Regions from separate parts of the Vibrio agarivorans genome, predicted to be linked through region 2. Evidence: predicted binding sites of a transcription regulator. Region 2 holds the regulator's gene; each other region holds the start of a gene.

Region 1 (6,251 bases), 390 kb from region 2:
CTGCGTGTTATTGCTGCCTTTACGCGCGTGTTCGAGAGCAGAGAGTAGATAGCCATATTGGCGATAGAAAAGATGATCCAGTTCTTTGCGTAAAAACGCTTGTTCACTACGCTCTAACGACACCACGGTAGCGAGTGATTTTAATCGCTGCGCCAGTCGATGCTCATAATGCCAATAACGCTGGAGATAAAGCAGCCCAGCATCAAAGACCAATGGCACACTGCTTTCTTCGGTTTGCGCAACCAATTGGCTTACCTGTAACTCTTCTAACCAAGCGACAGCATCGATAGCACTGACAAACGCCGCAGCATTTTCGCCATATAATCCGAGGCGATCAGCCCACTCTTGACCATTATTATCTGCGGCAACAGAAAGGCAGATATGACCTTTACCCAATTCCCCACTGGTTATGGCCGCCAACAAAACAAGCGGCTCAGTCGCGCCATGACGACGCAAGAGCGTGGCAAATTGAAAATCAAGTTGACGAATAAAGCCTTTATTCAACAACCAGTGTGCCCATTGCTCAAATGTTCTTGTCTCCATTATGAGTTCTCCTCAAATGAAGTGAATTCAAGGTTGTTATCAATCAGGTCATTTAAATCGTTAAGCATCTCTAAACTTGGCCTCGCTGAGAAAATACCGTTATCACTCTGCCCATCGACACCACGTAAAAACACATAGAAAACCCCACCAAAATGCGACTCATAATCATAGTTGGAGATGCGGCTGCTCAAAAAGCGATGCAGTGCCAGAGAGTAGATTTGGTATTGCAGGTCATAGCGATGATCCGCCATTGAGTTCTCTAATGCGGCTCGGTGATAGTCTTCTATATGATCACCAAGGTGGTTCGACTTCCAGTCCAACACATAATATTTGCCCTGGTGTTCAAAGACTAAATCGATGAAACCTTTGAGCATACCTTGCACCGTTTGAAAACCAAGTTCACCTGCACGAGCCGACAAAGTATCGTGCTGTTTGATCACGCGATTCAGTTGTGGTGCCGAGAGCAGTTTGATTGGCAACATAAACTCCATCTCCACCAATCTTTGGCTTGATAGAGTATCGCATAGGCGCAGAGTTTCTCCATCCAAAGGGGTTGCCAATACGGTGTCCACCATCGTTTGCAGCACAGGCAACCACTGTTCATCAATCGATGACTGCTTCATCAATTCCAGGATGATCTCCGTGTTACTTGGCTCTGTGGCTGGAAGGGTGTATTCAACCTCTTCAAATAATGCATGGAGAAACGTACCGGGCTGAGCACCGCGTGGAAAGTTGAAAATCGACAACACCTGTTCTTCATCGTCTTGCTGAGTCTCATCAGCCGAATCAACATCAAAAGTACCGATTTCCATCAGCACCTCTTTATGCCCATGCGAGCCTTGTTTTACCAAGCTAGAGTAACTGGTCATGCGCCACTGGCGGTCAATCTGCGCCGTCAGTGTTTGCGCTGACACTGGCTCTTGAAGTGTCGCAGGGGGCAGGTATTTATCTGTGCCACACTCTGGCGGTGATGACTCAAAGACAAAATTCAGCTGAGTTTGCTGGGCAATCGCATTTGCAAGATCTTGAATCCCACCCTGCTGACCGTTTTGCAGCAAATACCCCATGGCGCTTTTGTGCACCCCAGTCGGCTCTTTAGTAGAGCGACCATTACGCAGTGGTGCCGCGCCAATATAACAAGCATAAACAGCGCGCGTCAGCGCCACATAGATGAGGCGTAAGTCCTCAGCTAATCGCTCTTTATCGGCAAGCGCTAAGGTTTCATCTTGAGCAAGAATGTCGAGTACGGTCGAGTCTTGCTCCGCGTCATAGTATTTGGCCTCACTCGCTTCACGAGCGGCAAAAACAAACGGCAGGAACACTAAGTCATACTCCAAGCCTTTCGACTTGTGAATGGTGACGATCTGTACAAGATTACGCTCTGACTCCAAACGCTGAATCGCGTCATCGCCACCATTAACGCCTTGCTGCGCATCACTGATCGCTTGACTTAACCAACGCACAAGCGCTTGATGACTATCGAGTTCTGCACCCGCATTTTGCAACAGTTCACTTAAGTGCATGAAATCCGTCAGTTGGCGTTCACTATCACTATGCAGCCAACGCTCTGCAAGGTGACGATTGGCTAATACGGCACGCAACATCGGCAAGACACCACGGGTAAACCACTGCTGCTGATACTCTTTAAACTCAATCAGTACCGCTTCCCACTCGTTCTCATCTTCATTCAGTTGCTCAAGATAAGCGATAGGCAGATCAAATAGGCGTGAAGAGAGTGCGGCTTTCACTTTACGCTCATCATCAGGCACAAGCACGGCTGTGAGTAGGCGCAAGATATCCATGGCAACCGCACTACTAAACACACTGTCTCGATTCGACAGGTAGACACTGGCTATCCCCTGCTCTGCCAGTGCCTGCTGAATACGCTGCCCTTCAGCACCAGTGCGCACCAGCACCGCAACATCACCCGCTTGTATAGCATGATGTTTATCGCCACTGATGAGCTCTGCTTGCCCATAATCAGAAGCGGTGAGAATCTTTTGCACCTCGCTGGCTGTGGCACTGGCCATGACATCAAGATACTCACCTTTAGACACGGGTTTCTCTTCTGTCTCTTGTTGCCAATAGATCAAAGCAGGCTGCTTCTCTCCTTCTAGAGTCCAGTGACGCTTGTCCGCATTCGGGCTGTAATTGACTGACAGAAAGGGGATGTCATCGTCATAGATAAACGGACTATCCGGCAGTTCAAAAATCTGGTTAACAGACTGCACCATCTCTGCACTTGAGCGCCAGTTTGTGCCCAATGTGTAGTGGGCAGTGACCTGATTTCTCGCCTTGATATAGGTAAAGATATCGGCGCCGCGAAAGCCATAAATTGCTTGCTTAGGGTCGCCAATCATAAATAAGCCACACTCTGGGTTATCTAGATAGATTCGGCCAAAAATACTGTATTGCAGCGGGTCGGTATCTTGAAACTCATCAATCATGGCTATCGGGTACAGTTCGCGAATGCGAGCCCCAAGTCGCCCTTCCTCATCGACATCCATCGAGGCGGAAAGCTGCGTCAATAGATCATCAAACGATAGCCATTGCTTGCGATGTTTCGCTTGTTGTAATTTGTCACGACACACACCAATAGCATGCGCCAATATCGGTGCTTTCAGGCTGACTGGCGCAGACAGGAATTCATCTATGGCCGCAAAGGTCGCATGTTGTGGTGGGTTGCCTTTCGGTGATTTCTCATCAAGCACTTGCTGTGAGAACTTCTCTAATTGGTCTGGGTAGGAATAATCTGTGGTTGGGTTGGCAGCCCAAGCATCGATGACCGCAAGCCACGTCGGCAGCGATTTTTTCGTATAGCTGCGCTTATTCACACCTGAGCCCTCTATCAAGGCTTGATAGTCTTGTTGGCCAGCTTGCCAAGTTTGCTTGAGAGCCTGAATCTGTTCGATATTTTTCTGGTGCAGGTCATCTAAACTGCCCGTCATCGGCTCAACAGTCAATTTGAGTGGCGCACCACTTAGGTAACGGCCGATATCCGCTAGCAAAGCGCTGGGGTCAGACCATAGCAGTCGCACCTGCTGAGCCAATGGTAAAGGCAAGCCGTAAAACTGAGTACGCCAATAATCCGCCACCACTTGGGCTTTGAGCATGCCTTCATCAGTGACAAACTCATTGTTAAAGCGACTGCCTGATTCAAAGGCATTTTGAGTCAGCATGCGCTGACAAAAGCCGTGAATGGTGTACACCGCTGCTTCATCCATTTGACGCTCGGCTTGCAATAACAAGGCGACTGCAGAGGCATGATCAGATACTTCATCAAGAAGCGGCTCAATAACCGGATCATCACTCACACCGCGACTGAACGCTAATCGAGCATCATGTATTCTTGCACGAATACGATCTCTAAGCTCCGCCGTGGCCGCTTCAGTAAAGGTCACTACCAAAATCTGGTCGACGGTCAAAGGCTTTTGATGACGAGTTTGATCATCGCCATGGCCCAATATCAATCGTAGATATAAGCCCGCGATGGTAAAGGTTTTGCCTGTACCTGCCGAAGCCTCTATTAAGCGTGCGCCATGAAGTGGAAATGTCATAGCTTGAAGTGGTGTCACACCTTGCACCGCATTGGTCATATTAAATCCCTTGTAACCCGTTATTACGGCAGATCAAACTGTGATCCAACCTATAAAAACCGAATACATAAAATAAATTACTAAATCTTTGAAATTCCGTGGGATCTCTCTCACGGTATCCCTGATATCGAATGGCTACTATGCGCGCATTGGAATTCATCACAACACACGTTCCTACCGAGATTAGGTCCCTCTGACCTATGGCCGTCAGCAAATACCCTATATAAAATAACGATATGCTGACGGCCGCCCTACCACTTAGCTTTCTTCGCTGCGATAGTCTTCAATTGTTTTGAGTGCCAAGCGGGGCGCCTGAATCACTAAGCGACTTAGGCTTAACACCTGATTCGCCAGGTCGTCTTCCCATTGCGGCCAAACCCGTGCAATGTATTCGTTCTCACCTTCACCCGTGCTCATGTAACCACCCTGAAACGCATCCGCCATTTTTTTCAGTGATTTTTCATCATCTTCGGCCCAGTTGCCACGAGAGAAACCCGCTTCGACTGCGGCGAGTGCGGTGACAGGTAAATAAGGCAATGGTTGATTCACCCCTTGTGAGAACAGGCGAACAAGTTCATTGAGTAGCGACTGACTCTGCTGTTGAGCAAGTGCTGGGATAACCCAATGCACCACGCCCTCTTTGCGGTCATAGCCAATAAGATGCGTCGGCTTGCTATGCCCCATCGCGTGCAAACATAAATGGTCTATCCAAGCGGACAACATATCTTGTGAACGAATCCGGCCTACACGATAGCGCACTAGCCCAGACTGATAGTGCTGCTGAAGCCAACCGACTAACTCTATTGGTTTTTGCTCGCCCAATGCAGTGAGTGTTACCCGCACTTCAATATCGTCAAGCGGCGCGGAGCAATAGTGTTGCAGCTCCTCTTGTAGCGCCTCGATTTGCACTCGATTGCTCTCAAACTCCAGCTCGCCAAATGCTCCAACAGGGAGAGCACCTTCTGCGCGCTTGTTAGCAACAAACTGACTCACAGCCTGAGCGGCTTGAGATGGCTCTGTCTCAAGTAGCACCGAAAGCAATTCTGATTTCATCTGGAAGCTCTGGAGCCCATCGAGGACAAATGGCTCATCATCGAGCAGTGGGTTATCCAGCTCATCAAACATCACCTTCAAACGGCGAGTAAAGAAGTACTGCACCGGCAAGCGCCAAAAACGCTGCAGTTCAACCAAATCAAGCTCATATGGGAAGGTCACATCCAGCCAATAATCACTCACTGACTGACCCTTTTGCACCAAGTTTTCTTGGTCTCTATTTGCTACGGGTAGCCACTCTCGCGCATAACTCCCAAGCTCAAAGGCGTTGCGACTAAACGGCACCATTGGGTAATGGTGAATCAAGGCTTCGAGTAACTGATTCCCTGAACGATCGACATCCAGCTCTTGCTGCCCTTCAAGGCAGTAGTTTTGCTGACAATATTCCATCAACTCACTGACCAGTACTGAAGGCACACGCTCTGTATTATCTTGAATTGAACGACCAATATAGCTGATATACAGAGTATCTTGCGCAGAGAGCATCGCCTCTAAGAACAGGTATCGATCATCATCACGACGTGAGCGATCGCCTGGCTTAACGCGACCGTTCATCAAATCAAACCCTTCAGGTGCAACATTGCGAGGATAAGCACCATCATTCATTCCCAACAAACACACGGTTTTGAATGGGATAGAACGCATCGGCATTAGGGTACAGAAGTTTACCTGCCCCGCTAAGAATCGCTGAGAGACACGGCTACCCGAGAGCTTATTTTCAAGATACTGACGAATAATAATCGGCTCAAGCGGCGCTTGATAACCGGCATCCACCAACTGCTGAGAGAGCTGACCGAAGGTATGACGAATGCTGTGCAGCGCGACCTCTTCTTCTAACTCTGGCGCAAAGAAGGCATCAAGCAGCTCTCCAAGATGGTGTTGCCAATCAGCAACCGACTGGCTTTGACTCAGGTGCGCGCGGAAATGGCGAATGCTATCGATATAGTGTGCGAGCTTACCGGCTAACTCGGCGGATAACCCCTGCACCTCATTGTAAGGGGCGATGGTGCCAACGCCAGACTCAAACAGTTGCCCTTCACCGCTCATGGCATAACCCAA
Region 2 (6,251 bases):
GCGGAGAAAAAGCTCGTCTCGTGCTGGCATTAATCGTGTGGCAAAAGCCAAACCTACTGCTTCTCGATGAGCCAACCAACCACCTTGATTTGGATATGCGCCAAGCTCTTACGCTAGCACTACAAACATTTGAGGGTGCGATGGTCATCGTCAGCCACGATAGATACCTATTACGCGCCACGACAGATGACCTGTACTTAGTGCATGACAAACAAGTGGCACCATTCAATGGCGATCTGACTGATTATTATAAATGGCTGACTGAACAACAAAAAATCGAAAAGAAAGAGGCACAATCTGCGCAGCCAGCCAAAGACAGTAGCCAAAGTGCTGCAGCTAAGAAAGAGCAGAAGCGCCGCGAAGCAGAATTTCGTAAACAGACCGCTCCTATTCGCAAAACTCTGACAAAACTCGAAGAAAAAATGGATAAGTTAGGCGCCGCTGTCGCACAAGCTGAACAACAATTATTAGATAACAGCCTGTATGAAGCAGAAAACAAAGCTAAACTTAACCAAGTACTTGCTGATCAAGCCAACGCAAAGTCTCAACTCGAAGAGGTTGAAATGGAGTGGATGGAGCAGCAAGAGACGCTTGAGCAGATGGAACAGGAATTCAACGCAGTATGACCAATCAGCAGGCACATCAACTTCTCACCATGGAGCAACTGTGGCAATTTAGCCTCGAGTACTACTCGAGCAGAGAAGTGAAAGATGCCTGCCTAGCATTGCAAAACCAGTTTCACGGTAATGTGAATCTGTTGATCGCCCTAAAATGGCTCGATGAGCATCACTACACCATCCAAGAACAGGACTGGCATCGAGTCGAACAATCTCTCGGGCGCACCGAAGCGCTATTGCATCACTATCGAGAGCTACGCAGAAAGCTCAAAACAGCGCTAAGTGACACACTGTACAGAGAAGCCCTACAGTTTGAATTACAACTAGAAAAACAACAGCAAGCCGACCTCGTAGACTGTATTAATCACCTCACCCTCACCAGTAGAGAGGAACACAGTCTAACCCAGATGTACTGCCTACAACTTGGCGCAGAACACCTACAGGCGGCTTTCGCTAAGCCAGTGGAAGCGTTGCTCAACTAAGCAACCGATAGATACAAGGACTGTAGTATATGCCACAATTTATCGCTGCAACGGGCCTAAAAAACCCTCACGCCCAAACCCTATTTCCGCGCATGATTCGTAAGAAAGCGCTGTTTGAGCCTCAATGGCAAACTCTCGACACACCCGATGGTGACTTTCTTGATCTCGCTTGGAGTCAAGACCCTAACCACCCTGATGCGCAGAAAAAGCCGCTATTCGTGCTTTTCCACGGACTAGAAGGCTGTTTTTATAGCCCTTACGCCAATGGCCTAATGAAAGCCTTCGCTGATGACGGATGGCTATCTGTGATGATGCACTTTCGCGGCTGTAGTGGAAAACCTAACCTACAAGCTCGAGCCTATCACTCGGGAGAAACGGAAGACGCCCGTTTTTTCCTTAAACATTTACGCGCTCAGTTTCCTGAGAATAAATTGGTGGCGGTCGGCATCTCCCTTGGCGGCAACATGCTCGCTAACTACTTAGCGAAATACCAAGATGAGTCGCTGATTGATGCGGCCAGTATAATCTCAGCGCCACTCGATCTTGCGGCTTGTTCCAACCGAATTGAGCAGGGGTTTTCCAAACTCTATCGTAACTACCTACTGGGCTCGCTTAAACGCAACGCCATTCGTAAACACCATCTGATCAAGGGTGAACTTAAGATCACTTATCAGAGCATTAAACGCGTCACCCGTTTACAAGAGTTTGATGATTTAATTACAGCACCCCTGCACGGTTTTAAGGATGCTGAAGACTATTACCAGCAGTGCTCTGGGATCAATCACCTCAAAGCCATCACTACACCAACATTGATCATTCATGCCAAAGACGACCCGTTCATGACTGAAGACGTGATCCCCAAATTTATCCTGCCAGATAATATCGATTACCGTCTGTTTGAGCATGGAGGTCACGTTGGCTTTCTCAGCGGCAGTTTACTAAAACCCACATTTTGGCTAGAAGAAGCGCTGCCTGCCTATTACGAATGTCTCTCAAAGTCGGCATAATACGCATTAAGACAGATTGATCATGAAGTGGAGAAGTATTGATGATCATCCCATGGCAAGAAATTGAATCCGAGACACTCGACAACCTAATCAAAGAGTTCATCCTTCGCGAGGGGACCGACTACGGAGAGTATGAAGTCACCCTGGCGCAAAAGGTGGAACAGGTACGCAAGCAAATAGAGGCAGGCGATGCCGTTATCGTCTTTTCTGAGCTACATGAAACCATTGATATTCAGGTTCGTAAGTCCATCGGAAAATTCTAACCACAACCTCGCCAAAGTCACTTTGGTGCGCTAAGGTTAAGCTTCCAAAAATCATAACTATTAAATAGACAGGTAAGTCATGTCAGCCAAGCATCCGATTATCGCGGTGACCGGCTCCTCTGGTGCAGGAACCACCACAACGTCAGAAGCCTTTAGAAAGATGTTCAATATGATGAACGTCAAATCCGCCTGGGTGGAAGGAGATAGCTTCCACCGCTTTACCCGTCCTGAGATGGACGTGGAGATTCGCAAAGCACGCGAGCAAGGCAAACACATCAGCTACTTCGGCCCACAAGCCAACGACTTCTCTGCACTAGAGCAGTTTTTTGCTCGCTATGGCGAAGAGGGGCAAGGGGAAGTGCGTCGCTATCTACATACCTTTGATGAAGCGGTGCCTTACAACCAAATGCCTGGAACCTTCACTCCATGGCAACAACTGCCCGAAGATACCGATGTACTGTTCTATGAGGGCCTGCATGGCGGCGTAGTCGATGGTGAAGTCAACGTCTCTAAACACGTCGATTTTCTGATTGGCATGGTGCCTATCGTTAACTTAGAGTGGATTCAAAAGTTTGTCCGCGACACTCGTGACCGTGGACACTCACGCGAAGCAGTGATGGATTCTATCGTCCGCTCAATGGATGACTACCTAAACTACATCACTCCGCAGTTTTCACGCACCCATATCAACTTTCAGCGTGTCCCTACCGTCGACACTTCCAACCCGCTAAATGCGAAAGGCATCCCAAGTCTGGACGAGAGTTTTGTGGTGATTCGTCTGCGCGGGATCAAAAATGTCGACTTCCCTTATCTGCTAGCGATGATTGACGGCTCATTTATGTCGCGCCACAACACACTTGTTGTGCCCGGGGGTAAGATGAGTTTTGCGATGGAATTGATTGTCAGACCCATCTTACAGCAGCTTATAGAAACTGGGAAAATAGGTTAATTGCGACCAATAACCAGACAACCTTGTCAGTACGTGATCAGGTGCACAGAATCTGAGTAATTATCGGTCATCTTACCCCGTTAAAATCAAGAAATCGCACAAGAAACGCGTTACTATCTTGTCTGAATTACGAGATAGCTTGCAGCAAGTGTCTTCAGCACTTATGCTACTAAGCCTAGTTAAGCTTAGCGCAATAAGGAAAGCAGCAAGCGAACCCTGCAGAGGAAGATATATTTATGGTTCTAGGTAAACCTCAAACCGATCCAACGTTAGAGTGGTTTCTTTCACACTGTCATATTCATAAGTACCCATCAAAAAGCACGCTGATTCACGCTGGTGAAAAAGCGGAAACCTTGTACTACATCGTAAAAGGTTCTGTTGCGGTTCTTATTAAAGACGAAGAAGGTAAGGAAATGATCCTTTCTTACCTAAACCAAGGTGATTTCATTGGTGAGCTAGGTCTTTTTGAAGAAGACCAAGAGCGTACTGCTTGGGTACGTGCAAAATCGCCATGTGAAGTTGCTGAGATTTCATTCAAGAAGTTCCGTCAACTTATCCAAGTTAACCCAGATATCCTAATGCGCCTTTCAGCGCAGATGGCAAGCCGCCTACAAGTGACTAGCCAAAAAGTGGGTGACTTAGCATTCCTTGACGTAACAGGTCGCATCGCTCAGACGCTACTAAACCTAGCGAAACAGCCAGACGCAATGACACACCCAGACGGCATGCAAATCAAGATCACTCGTCAAGAGATCGGTCAGATTGTTGGTTGTTCACGTGAAACCGTTGGCCGTATCTTGAAGATGCTTGAAGAGCAGAACCTAATTTCTGCACACGGTAAAACTATCGTGGTTTACGGCACTCGTTAATTCTCAATGGCTCTCAACGAGTCCGTGTGAATTTTCAGTAAGCTGATTAAATTGAAAAAAACACCAAACCTCCGTTTGGTGTTTTTTTATGTCTTGCCTATTTAAGGTATTAGAGACTACTGGTTAGTACTCTCAAAGATTTTGTCCGCCGACGCTGCGACAAATCCGCGATACAGTGAACCATCGCGGGTCGGATAGCGCTTGGCAAACTCATAAAAACCGCCCGGAATGTGCTGCTCTCCATCACTGAATTGGACGAGTACTTTGTCGGCCATAGTCGATGATTGCTCTAGTAACACCTCGGGAGTGCCTTTCACTTCCCCACCCGATTCATTGATAACAAAACCCGTCTGCCTCAGCCGAGCATTTACGTCAACGACCTCTGCAAACGCATTGAGTTGATTCACGCTGACCGTAAAGTGATTGGCACCATAGCCGTGCGCCGCGAGCCAAGAGGCATACTCACTCTCTTGCGCCAATTGTTGATACTCTTGATATGAGATGTCCCACAAGCGACCCGCAAAGAGAAACTCCGGCGTTAATAGCTTATTGGCATCCAGTTGGGCAACAAGGCGTGCGACGATCGATTGAAGCTGTATTGAACACTCTTCAACTTTCAACTCACTGATAAACACCTTCGGCTGGTTAGGATCGGGATGTTCATAATGCTTCGCTAACAGCTTTTTGCTCTCAAAAACATAATCACCTCCTTCTTGATAACCTAAAGCCAGAAATGGCTTGGCTAAGGTCTCAATACCCAGTGGCTCTATATTAAAGGTCCTCAAAGCAATATGGTCATTAATCAGTGGCTTGTCCTCCTCTAGTATCTGATGTACTTGCTCAGCAGAGGGGCACAAGCGATGAATATAGTCTTGCCACATTCGCGCAAACAGTGTGTCGACGGTGAAAGTTGGGGTCATACTCTCTCCTTGCTTTGTCTTTGAAAAAGAGGGAAAAGGTGGGTAGCTCTCGAGCTACCCTCAGCTTGTGACGAGAAAAATGATTATAGTTTTAACCCAGGGCTTAATGTCGCTGGCAGTAAAGGCTCACTGCCTTCCATCGATGCCATCGGATAGGCACAATAATCTGCAGCATAGAAGGCGCTTGGACGTAAGTTGCCAGAAGCTCCCGGGCCACCAAAAGGTGCGTCTCCGCTTGCTCCTGTCAATTGGCGGTTGCGATTGACAATGCCCGCTCGAATGTTATCGACAAAGTATGCCCACTCGTCATCATCGGTTGAGATTAAGCCGGCCGATAAGCCATAACGAGTGTCATTCGCTAACGCCACGGCTTGTTCCAATCCTTGATAACGAATCACCTGCAATAGTGGGCCAAAGTACTCTTCGTCTGGTAAGGCACTGATGTTAGTGACATCAATAATCGCAGGAGAGACAAACGCAAACCCTTGCGACTGACCTTCCAGCAGCGCCTTGCCACCCAATGACAATAAGTTTGCTTGAGCTGCGAGAATATGGTCGGCGGCTTGCTTTGATATCTGCGGCCCCATAAACGGCGCGGGCTCGGCAAAAGGCTCATCTATGACAATCGTTTGAGTTGCACTAACCAGCTTCTCAAGCAGTGCATCACCTGCCTCTCCTTGAGGGACATATAAGCGACGTGCACAGGTGCAACGTTGACCAGCACTAATAAAAGCGGATTGCAAAATGGTGTAGACGGTTGCATCAAGATCGCCAAACTGCTCGGAAATCACCATTGGGTTGTTACCACCCATTTCAAGGGCGAGCATTTTGTCGGGCTGGCCCGCAAATTGACGATGCAGTATATGACCGGTATTTGCACTACCGGTAAACAAGAGACCATCAATCCCTTTTGCTTGAGCAAGCGCGATCCCCGTCTCTTTGCCACCCTGAACTAGGTTAATCACTCCCTCAGGTAGACCAGACTCCTGCCACAGTCGCATCACAAACTCGCCTGTCAGTGGCGTTAGATCCGATGGTTTAAACACCACCGTATTACCTGCTAAAAGAGAAGGTACGATATGACCATTAGGTAAATGCCCAGGGAAGTTGTATGGGCCAAATACCGCCATGACACCCAACGGGC
Region 3 (6,251 bases), 360 kb from region 2:
CAACCAGCGTCACAAAAGCCCTTGAAGAAAAAGGCTGGATTGCCGCGCAATCGAGATTACCCCAAATTCAACCTTGGGGAGCTCAGGTTGAGCGAGAGGTAGAAAAACCAAAGCTGAATGAAGAGCAAGCCGTGGCGATTGCGAGTGTCAATCACCGTCAGAGTTACGGCTGTTTTTTGCTCGAGGGGGTGACGGGCTCGGGCAAGACCGAGGTTTATCTTAATCTGATAAAGCCGGTGCTAGAGCGCGGACAGCAAGCTTTGGTTTTGGTGCCGGAAATCGGCCTGACCCCGCAAACTATCGAACGTTTTGCTTCACGATTTAATGTGCCTGTCACAGTTGTGCACTCTAATCTCAACGAAACTGAGCGCCTCAATGCTTGGTTGGCTGCTCGCGATAGGGCATGTGGCATTGTGATCGGTACGCGCTCAGCACTGCTAACCCCATTTGCTGACCTCGGTATCATCATTGTCGATGAAGAGCATGACAGCTCTTATAAGCAGCAAGATAGCCTACGTTACCACGCGCGCGATGTCGCTATTATGCGAGCCAACAAAGAGGGCATTCCGATTGTTCTTGGCTCAGCGACCCCAGCGCTTGAAACGCTACACAATGCGCGTACAGGAAAATACAGCCACTTGCATTTAACGCAGCGAGCAGGCTCGGCAAAACCGACGACCAATAAGGTTCTTGATATTAAGGGGCTTTATTTGGAAGGGGGCTTGTCGGCGCCACTCATCGCAGAGATGCGTAAACACCTTGAAGCGGGTAATCAGGTGTTATTGTTTCTCAACCGCCGCGGTTTTTCGCCAGCTTTGATGTGTCATGAGTGTGGCTGGATCGCGGAGTGTCATCGCTGTGAGGCGTATTACACCTATCACCAAAATAGCAATGAGATTCGATGTCATCACTGTGGTTCACAACGCCCGGTGATTCATCAGTGTCAGGGGTGTGGTAGCTCGCACCTTGTGACTGTCGGAGTGGGGACTGAACAGTTAGAGACACAGCTAAACAGCTTGTTCCCAGATTACAGCGCCATTCGTATTGATCGTGACAGCACGCGTCGAAAAGGCAGCCTTGAACAGGCGCTAGAGTCGATTCGCAACAACGATCATCAGATATTGATTGGCACACAAATGCTGGCTAAAGGGCACCATTTTCCCAATGTGACCCTAGTGGCCCTGTTAGATGTCGACGGCTCGTTGTATAGCAGTGATTTTCGTGCTTCAGAGCGCTTAGCTCAGCTCTTTATTCAAGTCGCAGGCCGAGCAGGCCGAGCCAGTAAGCGTGGTGAAGTGATTTTGCAAACGCACCACCCAGAGCATCCGTTGCTGCAAGCACTGCTGACTCAAGGCTATAGCCAATTTGCGGATACGGCTCTGCAAGAGCGCAAAATGGCTCTGCTACCGCCTTATAGCTTTTTAACCTTGTTTAAAGCGGAAGCGAACGACAATCAGATGGTTGAGCAGTTTTTGCGTCAAGTGCGCCACACCCTAGAAGCACATCCGCTGTATTCTCAAGGAGATGTTGTACTTGGGCCGACACCAGCACCGCTGTCAAAGCGAGCGGGGAAATATCGCTGGCAGCTACTATTACAAACGCAATCCCGCGCTCAGATGCAGCGATTGCTCTCTAGCGCTAAGCCTGCCATTGGGCTTTTGCCATTGGCGAAAAAAGTGCGTTGGAGCTTAGATATTGAGCCACAAGACCTCAGCTAACGGCGATATGCCATTAGTTGATCTGTTGTGTTGTGAGTCATATCACCTTTTTACTGAAAGAAATGTTAATCACCCCGTAACATTAAATTCGTAAATACATACACTAATTGTTTGCTACGGAGTAAAAATTGAAGATGAAAACGAGAGGACAGATGTAATGGCGACAATGAAGGATGTTGCTTTATTGGCAGGCGTTTCGACTGCTACGGTGTCCCGTGCATTGATGAACCCTGAGAAAGTCTCAGCAGCAACGCGAGAGAAGGTCGAAGATGCCGTAATGGAGTCGGGTTATTCACCAAACTCTTTAGCGCGTAATCTGCGTCGCAATGAATCAAAAACGATTGTCGCGATTGTGCCTGATATCTGTGACCCGTATTTCTCAGAGATCATTCGTGGTATTGAAGATGCCGCAATGGAGCATGGATACCTAGTATTACTAGGTGATAGTGGCCAACAGAAGAAGCGCGAATCTTCTTTTGTAAACCTTGTCTTCACCAAGCAAGCAGATGGTATGTTGCTGCTAGGTTCAGACTTGCCTTTTGATGTGAGTAAATCAGAGCAAAAAAACCTGCCGCCGATGGTGATGGCGTGTGAATATGCCCCAGAGCTTGAACTGCCAACGGTGCATATTGATAACCTGACGTCTGCCTTTGAGGCCGTGAATTACCTGACACAACTTGGCCATAAGAAAGTGGCGCAGATTTCAGGTCCTAACACGTCTACGCTATGTCAGTTCCGTCATCAAGGGTATCAGCAAGCCTTGCGTCGAGCAGGCCTAGAGATGAAGCCTGAATATGTAGAGTATTGTGATTTCAACTTTGAGGGTGGCGTGAAAGGCGTGCGTAAGCTGCTGTCTAATTCAGAGCCGCCGACTGCGATTTTCTGTCACTGTGATACGCAAGCTATTGGCGCTATTCAGGAAGCGAAACGTCTTGGTTTCCGCGTTCCGCAAGACTTGTCTGTTGTCGGTTTTGATAACATCGACTTTGGCTTGTATTGCGATCCACCATTAACGACAGTCGCTCAACCACGCTATGAAATTGGCCGTCAAACCATGCTCATGATGCTGGAAGTATTGCGTGGTCATGATGTTCGAGCAGGGTCTCGTTTACTTGAGACTGAGCTGGTGATTCGTGACAGTGCTGCGCCACCAAGATTGGTTTAGATTCTGTCGATGCAAGTGTCAGAATTCTCGCAATTTTGCACCAAATAGAACCGGTTGCCCGTTTTTGTCCCCCTTTTCCGGTTAAGTCTGTTCTAGAACGGCATTCTGCTTTACCATGCGGAATGTCGTTCACCAATTTATATTATTTGCTGTGGCAAAAGATTACGTAAAACGTGGCCGAGGGACACCCAAGCGGCCAACCAAACGCTCCACTCCACGACGTAAACCGTGGCGTAGTGGGCTTCTCGCGATCCTATTACTTGGCATTTTCAGCTATGGGTTGTACCTATTAGGTCAAGACCCAGAGCCACAAGCGCCTGTCGCTGTTCAACCTAAGCCTCAGCCGAAGCCGGTACCAAAACCGAAAAAGGTGTTGCCGCCTAAGCCTGAAGAGAAGTGGGATTACGTAGAGACACTGCCTAATCGCCAGATTGAAGTGGAAGCCAAAGAGCTACAGGTTTCTGATATTCCTTATATCATGCAATGTGGCGCTTATAAGTCTCTTGAGCAAGCCGAGTCGCGTAAGCTAGATATCGCTTTCCAAGGCATAGAAAGCAAGGTGCGTAAAACCGAAGGCAGCAGTTGGTATCGTGTTGTGCTGGGCCCTTATGACATGAAGCGTGATGCGGAGCGAGATAGGCATCGTCTAGAGCGCGCTAAGATTGAGCCTTGCGCGATTTGGAAAGATTCGCAGTAGTTTCTATAGCCCACTCAAATGAGTGGGCTTTATTTTTAGGAAACGAGTAAGTGCCTAATTGACGGTCTGTTTCAAATGTCATTCTGAACTCGTTTCAGAATCTACTATCAGTGTGTAGGGAACGTATGGTTAGATGCTGAAATGAATTCAGCATGACGTTTTCTTCATGATCATGCGTATTTAACTCTGATGACCAATAGGTCATCCGTTAAAACCGCACCCCTTGAATTTTCTGCCCCATATCCTCATATAATCCTTATATCCAATGTGAATTCAAATATAAGGCCTGACTCATGACTACGATTGTATCTGTTCGCCGTAATAATAAAGTGGTTATCGCCGGTGATGGACAAGTGTCACTTGGCAACACTGTGATGAAGGGCAATGCGCGTAAAGTTCGCCGCCTATACAACAACAAAGTACTGGCTGGTTTTGCTGGTGGTACGGCAGATGCGTTCACGCTATTTGAACGCTTTGAAAGTAAACTGCAGATGCACCAAGGTCATTTGACCAAAGCGGCTGTTGAGCTTGCAAAAGATTGGCGTAGTGATCGTGCACTGCGTAAGTTAGAAGCGCTATTGGCGGTGGCTGATGAAACGGCTTCTCTGATCATCACGGGTAACGGTGATGTGGTTCAGCCAGAAAACGACCTGATCGCGATTGGTTCAGGTGGTAACTTTGCTCAAGCTGCTGCGACAGCGCTACTTGAGAACACAGATTTAGACGCGAAAGAGATCGCGGAGAAATCATTAAAAATCGCTGGTGACATCTGTGTATTCACCAACCATCACCACACTATCGAAGAACTAGAAACACCGGCGCAAGCTGAATAATCCCAAGATAGTCGTGTTTGCTGTTTTAACGAATTAAGGAATCCCTATGTCTGAAATGACTCCTCGCGAAATTGTTCATGAACTGAACCGCCATATTATTGGCCAAGACAATGCAAAGCGCTCGGTAGCGATTGCACTGCGTAACCGCTGGCGCCGTATGCAGCTCGAAGAGAGCTTACGTGCAGAAGTGACACCAAAGAACATTCTAATGATTGGCCCTACAGGTGTTGGTAAAACTGAGATTGCTCGTCGCCTAGCGAAACTTGCTAACGCGCCATTCATTAAGGTAGAAGCGACAAAATTCACCGAAGTGGGTTATGTTGGCAAAGAAGTGGAAACCATTATTCGTGATCTGACGGATGTGGCAATCAAGATGACGCATCAGCAAGCGATGGAAAAAGTAAAATTCCGCGCCGAAGAGCAAGCGGAAGAGCGTGTGCTTGATGCACTGTTGCCACCAGCACGTGATGCTTGGGGTCAAAACGAACAGACAGAAGACAACTCAAATACTCGTCAAATCTTCCGCAAGAAGCTGCGTGAAGGCAAGCTGGACGACAAAGAGATCGAGATTGATATCGCTGCGCCGCAAATGGGTGTTGAGATCATGGCGCCTCCTGGCATGGAAGAGATGACCAACCAGTTACAAGGTATGTTCCAAAACCTAGCAGGCGACACTACGAAGAAGCGCAAGCTGAAGATCAAAGATGCCTTCAAAGCACTGACTGAAGAAGAAGCGGCGAAGCTGGTGAATCAAGAAGAGCTGAAAGAAAGCGCAATCAGCAACGTTGAAAACAACGGCATCGTGTTTATCGATGAGATCGACAAAATCTGTAAGCGTGGCGAAAGCTCTGGCCCAGATGTATCGCGTGAGGGTGTTCAGCGTGATCTGTTGCCTCTTATTGAAGGTAGCACGGTTTCAACTAAGCACGGTATGGTGAAAACCGACCACATCTTGTTCATCACTTCAGGTGCATTCCAAGTAGCGAAACCATCAGATTTGATCCCTGAACTGCAAGGCCGTCTACCGATCCGCGTTGAACTTGAAGCACTATCAAGCCATGACTTTAAACGTATTCTTACTGAGCCAAAAGCATCATTGACGGAGCAGTACACTGCGTTGATGAAGACTGAAGACGTCAACGTCAGCTTCACAGAAGATGGCATCAATCAGATTGCTGATGCAGCTTGGCAGGTGAATGAAACGACAGAGAACATCGGTGCGCGCCGTCTGCATACGGTTATGGAGCGCTTGATGGATGAGATCTCATTCGAGGCGACCGACAAAGCGGGCAGTGAGCTAGTGATTGACCAAGCGTACGTGAAAGCCAAGCTCGGTGAGCTAGTAGAAGATGAAGATCTAAGCCGCTTTATTCTTTAATCGATAGTGATATTGAACCGAAAAAAGAGATGCCAAAGGGCATCTCTTTTTCATTCCAGCAAGTGAATACTTAAACCATCAAAACAAAGATGATAGCTAGCAAAGTAATCGCTGAAGCCACCCAGTAGCAGGCAATCTTGCCTACCACGCCGGTGTGGATTTTAAGGTCGTGCATGCCGTGATGTAGGCGGTGCATCGCATGCCACATTGGCAGAGCGAGCGTTGCAATAATAAACAGACCGCCAATAATGGTGCTGGCAAAGCTTGAAACGCGTTCGTAATCAAACTCAACCAATCCCATCGGTACAAGAACACCGATAACGAAGATGGTGATTGGCGTTAGCATCGCAAACCACGTGCCGCCTGCGCCGAATAGGCCCCACCAGATAGGCTCGTCTGAGCGTTTTGGTGCCGTATCTACCTTAGTGTTGGTATGACTCACAATAAACTCCTTAGACAA
Region 4 (6,251 bases), on a different contig from region 2:
AAGGCCAACTGACATGCCCTTCTCTTCCGCTAGCGTCTGAGCTTCGTTAATTTGAGTATCCGCAACCCACTGTAGATACATGTATAGGTTAACGCGATCTTGGTTGTCTTTAATGTACTTTTGAACGGCACTGTTTTCGAAGTGACGGTATTTCTCAGGGAATACCGGCCAGCCCCACATGTTGCTATCTTCTGCGTGCAACTCAGCGTGCAGCGCATCAAATGCCGCTTGGTGTACTAAGCTATCGCCCCCTTCTGCAACAAATGCTTCAAACTCTTTCGCGCGGTCTGTGCCTTTGTCTAGGTGACGAGATTTAAATTCATTAAATAGCAATGGCAGAATGCTCATCTTCATCGCTGATACTTCTGAGTAGTTCACCCAGTGAGCATCACGCGCTTCTTGAAGACGCTTTTGGAACTCTGCGCTGCCAACTTGCTGCTGTGCTTCTGCACTTAGAGAGAACTCTGGTACAGAGCTCACATCAATATACATGATGTTTAACCAGCGACGAGAAGACGGGCTGTATGGGCTCGCACCTTCTGGGTTAGCTGGGAATAGTGAATGAATTGGGTTCAGACCCACAAAATCACCACCACGTGATGCGATATCTGCCACCAACTGTTTTAGGTCACCGAAATCACCGATACCCCAGTTGTGTTGTGTACGTAGTGTGTAAAGCTGAACACTCGGGCCCCACATTTTTTTGCCCGATTCCATTTCTGGCTGTTTGAAACACGCTTTCGGCGTGATAATCAGCGTCATGCAGTATGGAGATTTACGACGTTTGCGAGAGATCTCTAGCTTGTGGTAACCCCAAGGTAGGTTGCTTGGTAAAGCAAATACCAATGGACCACCTTCCGCACGCTCATCACGAACAACTTGCGACTGTAGGTAACCTTCTAGTACCTCACCCTCTTCCGTTGTTAATGACCAGCTAAACTCGCTTTCACGCGCGCTTGTACCTAGGTAAAGAGGTACTTCTACTGGCTCTCCGCTGCGTAGCACTAGAACTGGGTCAAGTACGTCTTTTTTATGTTTTTTCTCTGCAGACTTTAGCAAAGTCTCATCATTTGTAGTGTCGTAACCTAGGGAAGCAAGTAGACGACGTAAGGTATCTTCTTCCACCTTAGCCTCATCTCCCCAAGCACTGACGTAACTATCAGCCAATCGCGCCATTTCAGCGACTTGTTTTAGTGCACTTTGTTCTTTCATCGCTCTCTCCGAAGGACTGCTAACCTTCATCCTGTAGGGTTTGACTAACAAAATGTTAGTCTAAAAATATCTTCAATAGTGACAGAAGAGCCAAGGCGGTTGCCTTGGCTAATCTTTGTACTTTGGAAATTAACGGTTAACCGCTTCTAGTTTCCAAATGTTGTTCACGTAGTCGCGAATCGAACGGTCTGAGCTGAACTTGCCAACTAGCGCCGTGTTTAGAATCGCTTTCTTCGCCCAACCTGCTTGGTCACGGTATTGCGCGTCCATATCTTCGTGAGCTTTCACGTAAGACGCGAAGTCAGCAAGACATAGGTACGGGTCACCGCCATCTAGTAGGCTGTCGTATGTTGCACGTAGTAGACCTGGTTGACCTGGAGTGAACTCATCACCTAGTAGTAGGTCTAGAGATGCTTTCAATAGTGGGTCAGCGTTGTAGTAGTCGTATGGGTTGTAACCTGCCGCTTGTGTGCGTTTCACACCATCAACATCTAAGCCGAAGATGTAGATGTTCTCATCGCCTACTTCTTCACGGATCTCAACGTTAGCACCGTCCATCGTACCGATAGTTAGGGCACCGTTAAGCGCCATCTTCATGTTACCCGTACCAGATGCTTCTTTACCTGCCATAGAGATTTGCTGAGAAACGTCAGCCGCTGGGATCAACATTTCAGCCATGCTTACACGGTAGTCAGGGATGAATACCACTTTCAGCTTACCGCCTAGGCGAGGGTCGTTGTTTACTTTCTCAGCAACCTTGTTAATCGCAAAGATGATCTCTTTCGCTAAGTGGTAACCTGGCGCCGCTTTCGAGCCGAAGAATACAACGCGTGGCGTCATATCAAACGTTGGGTCATTCAGTAGGCGGTGGTATAGAGACAACACGTGTAGCAAATCAAGCTGCTGGCGCTTGTACTCGTGCAGACGCTTGATCATCACGTCAAAGATAGCATTCGTATCTAGCTCGATACCCATGTTCTCTTTAACCCAATCCGCTAGACGCTGTTTGTTCTGTTTCTTAACAGCCATGTACTCTTTTTGGAATTTCGCATCGTTAGCAAATTCCGCAATGCCTTCTAGCTGTTCAAGCTTAGCTGGCCACTCAGAACCAATCTTCTCAGTGATAAGAGCCGATAGACCTGGGTTACAGAATTTCAACCAACGACGAGGTGTCACACCGTTCGTTACGTTGTGTAGACGAGTTGGGTACATCTCGTGGAACTCTGGGAATAGGTCAGCTTTCACCAACTCAGAGTGAAGTGCTGCTACACCGTTAACTGCGTATGAACCGATAACACATAGGTTAGCCATACGAACCATGCGGTGGAAACCTTCTTGGATGATAGAAAGCTTAGCTTGCTTCTCACCATCACCAGGCCACATTGCACGTACTTCTTGTAGGAAGCGGTGGTTGATTTCAAAGATAATTTCCATGTGACGAGGAAGTAGACGCTGAATTAGCGACTCAGACCAAGTCTCTAGTGCTTCTGGCAATAGAGTGTGGTTTGTGTACGCGAATGTGTGCGAGCTGATTTCCCATGCTTCTTCCCAAGATAGGCCTTTCTCATCAAGAAGGATGCGCATCAATTCTGGGATAGCGATAGTTGGGTGTGTATCGTTAAGCTGGATAGTCTCTTGCTTAGGAAGATCCGCTAGTGTGTAACCTGCTGCTTCGTGGCGACGTAGGATGTCGCGTACCGATGCTGCTGAGTGGAAGTACTGCTGCATTAGACGCAGAGTCTTACCTTTCTCGTGGTTGTCGTTCGGGTAAAGAACTTTCGTGATGTTACCTGCATCGATCAGTGCGTGCTGAGCTTCGAAGTAGTCACCGTTGTTGAAGCTCTCTAGAGAGAAAGGCGCAAGAGCCTGACATTCCCAAAGACGCAGTGGATACACTGTTTCTGACTCGTAACCTACGATAGGTAGATCCCATGGCATTGCTTTCACAGTCATGCCTGGTACCCATTTGCGGACTTCTTTGCCGCCTTGGTTAACCACTTCTACGCGGCCAAAGAAACCGATCTCTTGAGCAAGTTCAGGACGAGCCACTTCCCAAGGGTAACCCTCAACACCACGCCATGCGTCTGGTGCTTCTTTCTGGCGGCCATCTTCAAATGACTGCTTAAATAGACCGTATTCGTAGTGCAGGCCGTAACCTACAGTTGGGTATTCTTGTGCAGCACAAGAATCCATGAAACATGCTGCTAGACGACCTAGACCACCGTTACCTAGTGATGGGTCACGTTCTTCTTCTAGAAGATCTGTTAGGTTTTGACCTAGCTCTTCCATCGCTTCAGTGATCTGCTCGTACAGACCCATGCTGATCAGGTTGTTACCTGTCAAACGGCCAATAAGGAACTCTAGTGAAAGGTAGTTAACGCTTTTCGCTTGTTTGATTTTTGGGTCTTGCTCTGTTTGTAGCAAGTCAAGCGTTGTTAGTTCTGCTAGTGCGCGGCCCATTGCTAGGTACCATGCACGAGGAGAAGCTGTTTCTACTGTTGTCGCGTAAGTCGCTGAAAGGTGTTTTTTAACATCTGCTTGGAATGCAGCTTTGTCAAAGTTTTTCTGTTGAGTAGGTTTCATTAGAGAAATCTCACTTATTGGTTTTAATCCATCTACGATATATCGTGCATTGTCCCCTATTTCAAAACATCCTCCCGTATAGGGTGGAGGATAGGAGGAGAGCACAGGGCGTAGAGCCTATTACTTTGCAAATAAAGTGATCTAACTCTCACTGACACTCGATTTGCTCAAATTTGTGTTGAACCGGATCACACTCATGGTCGTTTTATAAACAACCGTAAACGATGACAGAAAAATTAACCTTTTTAGAGTTATCGGGATTTTTATAACCTTGGTCACAAATATTTATCGAGCCATCACTTTTGTGCTAATAAGCAGTGCAATCGATTTCAATAATAGTGAACAAATGACTACATTTTGTGACCAAGCCCACAGATATGGGGCGTAGTTGTACCAGATGTACGAATTGCGAGCGAAAACGAGGGTTGGATCAATGCCATTCGCGTTTTTCTTTCAGTAACATGACGATACCCAGTCATACCATCCTACTTTTAGGCACGTATGACGAATAAATAGAGACACCGTTAACGGTGCATTGGATAAATCAGGGTAAGAATAAGATGTGGATACCATCAAAGTTAACTCGCCCGGGCCGATTACATAACGCGATTCTACGCCCACGAGTTTTAGACTTGCTGCAAGAAGCTAACTGCTACAAATTAGTACTGTTCCGTTCGCCAGCTGGCTACGGTAAAACCACAATGGCAGCTCAGTGGCTAGCAGATAAAACGCATGTCGGTTGGTATAGCGTAGATGAGAGTGATAACGACCCATTTCGCTTTATTAACTATTTTTTGCAAGCGCTGAACAAAGCGACAGATAACTGCTGTCCAAATGCTCAAAAACTGGCTGAGAAGCGCCAGTTCTCATCATTGCATTCACTATTTGGTGAAGTCTTCACTGAGCTTTCTGACTTTTATCAAGAGAGCTACATTGTTATCGATGACTACCATCTCATTAATGATGACGAAATTCATGAAGCGATGCGCTTTTTCCTTAAACATATGCCTGACAATCTCACGCTAGTGGTCACAAGCCGATCTGCACCGCCATTGGGCACCGCTAACCTGCGCGTTCGTGACCTGATGATTGAGATTGGCAACGAGCTGCTCGCATTTGATACTGAAGAGACGACACGTTTCTTCAATCAGCGAGTAGATGATGGCATTGACGATCAAACTGCGAATAGCCTTCGCACCTATGTGGAAGGCTGGCCATCTGCGCTGCAGTTGATCGCTTTACAAGCTCAGCACCAACAGCGTACCTTAGTACAATCGGCTGAGTCAGTTTCACAATTCAATCACGCCCATCTTTGGGACTATCTGATTGAGGAAGTTTTCGATCTTCTTGATCAAGAGACACGCCAGTTCTTGTTGGAATGTTCTGTACTGGATCACTTCAACGATACCCTCGTCTGCACCTTGACTAAGCGCGAAGACGCACTAAGCATGCTTGAGTCTCTCAATCGCTATGGTTTGTTTGTCTACCCTCTTGAGGGAGAGCACAACTGGTATCGCTTCCATAATCTGTTTGCAGAGTTTCTTGCTCACGAGCGTCAAGCACGGATCCCACAAAAAGAGGGAGAGTTACACCAAGCAGCGGCGCAAGCTTGGCTAGAACAAGGTATGCCTCATCGCGCCCTCAGCCATGCTCAAATGTCGAATGATACTGAGCTAATGGCAGGTATTCTGCGTGAGCACGGATGGAAGATGTTCAACCAAGGCGAGCTAGAGTCCCTTGAAAAAGCGATCAGCAGCCTATCGCCAGAGCAGCTTTACACAGTACCGAAACTCGTGATGCTGCAAGCGTGGGTTGAGCAGAGTCTCAATGGCTATAACAAGGTAGGTGACATGCTCACCACCGCGATTGAGCACATGGAAGAGTACGATGTCACTCTATCCTCCAAAGAGCAAGGTGAGCTTAATGCACTAAAAGCACAGGTAGCGATTAACCAAAACCAGCCTGAGCAAGCACTTGAGCTGGCGGAACTGGCGCTCAGTCAACTTGATCACACGGTATATCGTAGCCGCATTGTCGCCACGTCTGTTGTCGGCGAAGTCAACCACGTACTTGGCCATCTCAGTCGTGCGCTGCCGATGATGCAACAAACAGAGAAGCTTGCTCGTCAATATCAGGTTTACCATCAAGCGTTGTGGGCAATGCTGCAACAGAGCGAGATCTTAATTGCTCAAGGTTACGTTCAAGCGGCCTACGAAGTACAAGACAACGCCTTTAAGCTCATTGAGGAGCATCAACTTCAGCAATTGCCAATGAATGAGTTCTTGCTGCGTATCCGCTCACAGCTGTTGTGGTGCTGGAATCGATTGGATGAAGCTGAGGTGTGTGCTTACCAAGGGATTGAAGTACTTGGCAACGACAGTGACCCACGTCACCTTCATTCCTACTCTATGCTGGCACGCATCGCGATTGGTCGTGGTGAGCTTGATAAGGCAGCT

Evidence for each region. The regulator CRP, encoded in region 2, controls carbon source genes, mostly activating them, when cyclic AMP is high. The targets are predictions, from matches to a motif close to TGTGANNNNNNTCACA.
Region 1: a site for CRP is predicted at 4,237-4,252, ahead of recB (exodeoxyribonuclease V subunit beta). Genes of this name have one in related genera too.
Region 3: a site for CRP is predicted at 1,750-1,765, ahead of cytR (DNA-binding transcriptional regulator CytR). Genes of this name have one in related genera too.
Region 4: a site for CRP is predicted at 3,931-3,946, ahead of QWZ05_RS06685 (glycogen/starch/alpha-glucan phosphorylase). Genes of this name have one in related genera too.

The regions. Positions count from the first base shown of each region.
Region 1 is NZ_JAUFQF010000004.1:268,364-274,614, forward strand. It holds gene recD (exodeoxyribonuclease V subunit alpha) at 1-543, opposite strand, end outside; gene recB (exodeoxyribonuclease V subunit beta) at 543-4,139, opposite strand; gene recC (exodeoxyribonuclease V subunit gamma) at 4,398-6,251, opposite strand, start outside.
Region 2 is NZ_JAUFQF010000004.1:654,744-660,994, forward strand. It holds gene QWZ05_RS11525 (ABC transporter ATP-binding protein) at 1-626, shown strand, start outside; gene QWZ05_RS11530 (TIGR02444 family protein) at 623-1,099, shown strand; gene QWZ05_RS11535 (hydrolase) at 1,129-2,106, shown strand; gene QWZ05_RS11540 (YheU family protein) at 2,148-2,369, shown strand; gene QWZ05_RS11545 (phosphoribulokinase) at 2,449-3,318, shown strand; gene crp (cAMP-activated global transcriptional regulator CRP) at 3,555-4,187, shown strand; gene QWZ05_RS11555 (DUF1338 domain-containing protein) at 4,304-5,107, opposite strand; gene astD (succinylglutamate-semialdehyde dehydrogenase) at 5,191-6,251, opposite strand, start outside.
Region 3 is NZ_JAUFQF010000004.1:1,014,041-1,020,291, forward strand. It holds gene priA (primosomal protein N') at 1-1,718, shown strand, start outside; gene cytR (DNA-binding transcriptional regulator CytR) at 1,846-2,883, shown strand; gene QWZ05_RS13210 (SPOR domain-containing protein) at 3,035-3,580, shown strand; gene hslV (ATP-dependent protease subunit HslV) at 3,874-4,413, shown strand; gene hslU (ATP-dependent protease ATPase subunit HslU) at 4,460-5,791, shown strand; gene frdD (fumarate reductase subunit FrdD) at 5,862-6,233, opposite strand; gene frdC (fumarate reductase subunit FrdC) at 6,244-6,251, opposite strand, start outside.
Region 4 is NZ_JAUFQF010000002.1:252,321-258,571, reverse strand. It holds gene malQ (4-alpha-glucanotransferase) at 1-1,212, opposite strand, end outside; gene QWZ05_RS06685 (glycogen/starch/alpha-glucan phosphorylase) at 1,342-3,795, opposite strand; gene malT (HTH-type transcriptional regulator MalT) at 4,356-6,251, shown strand, end outside.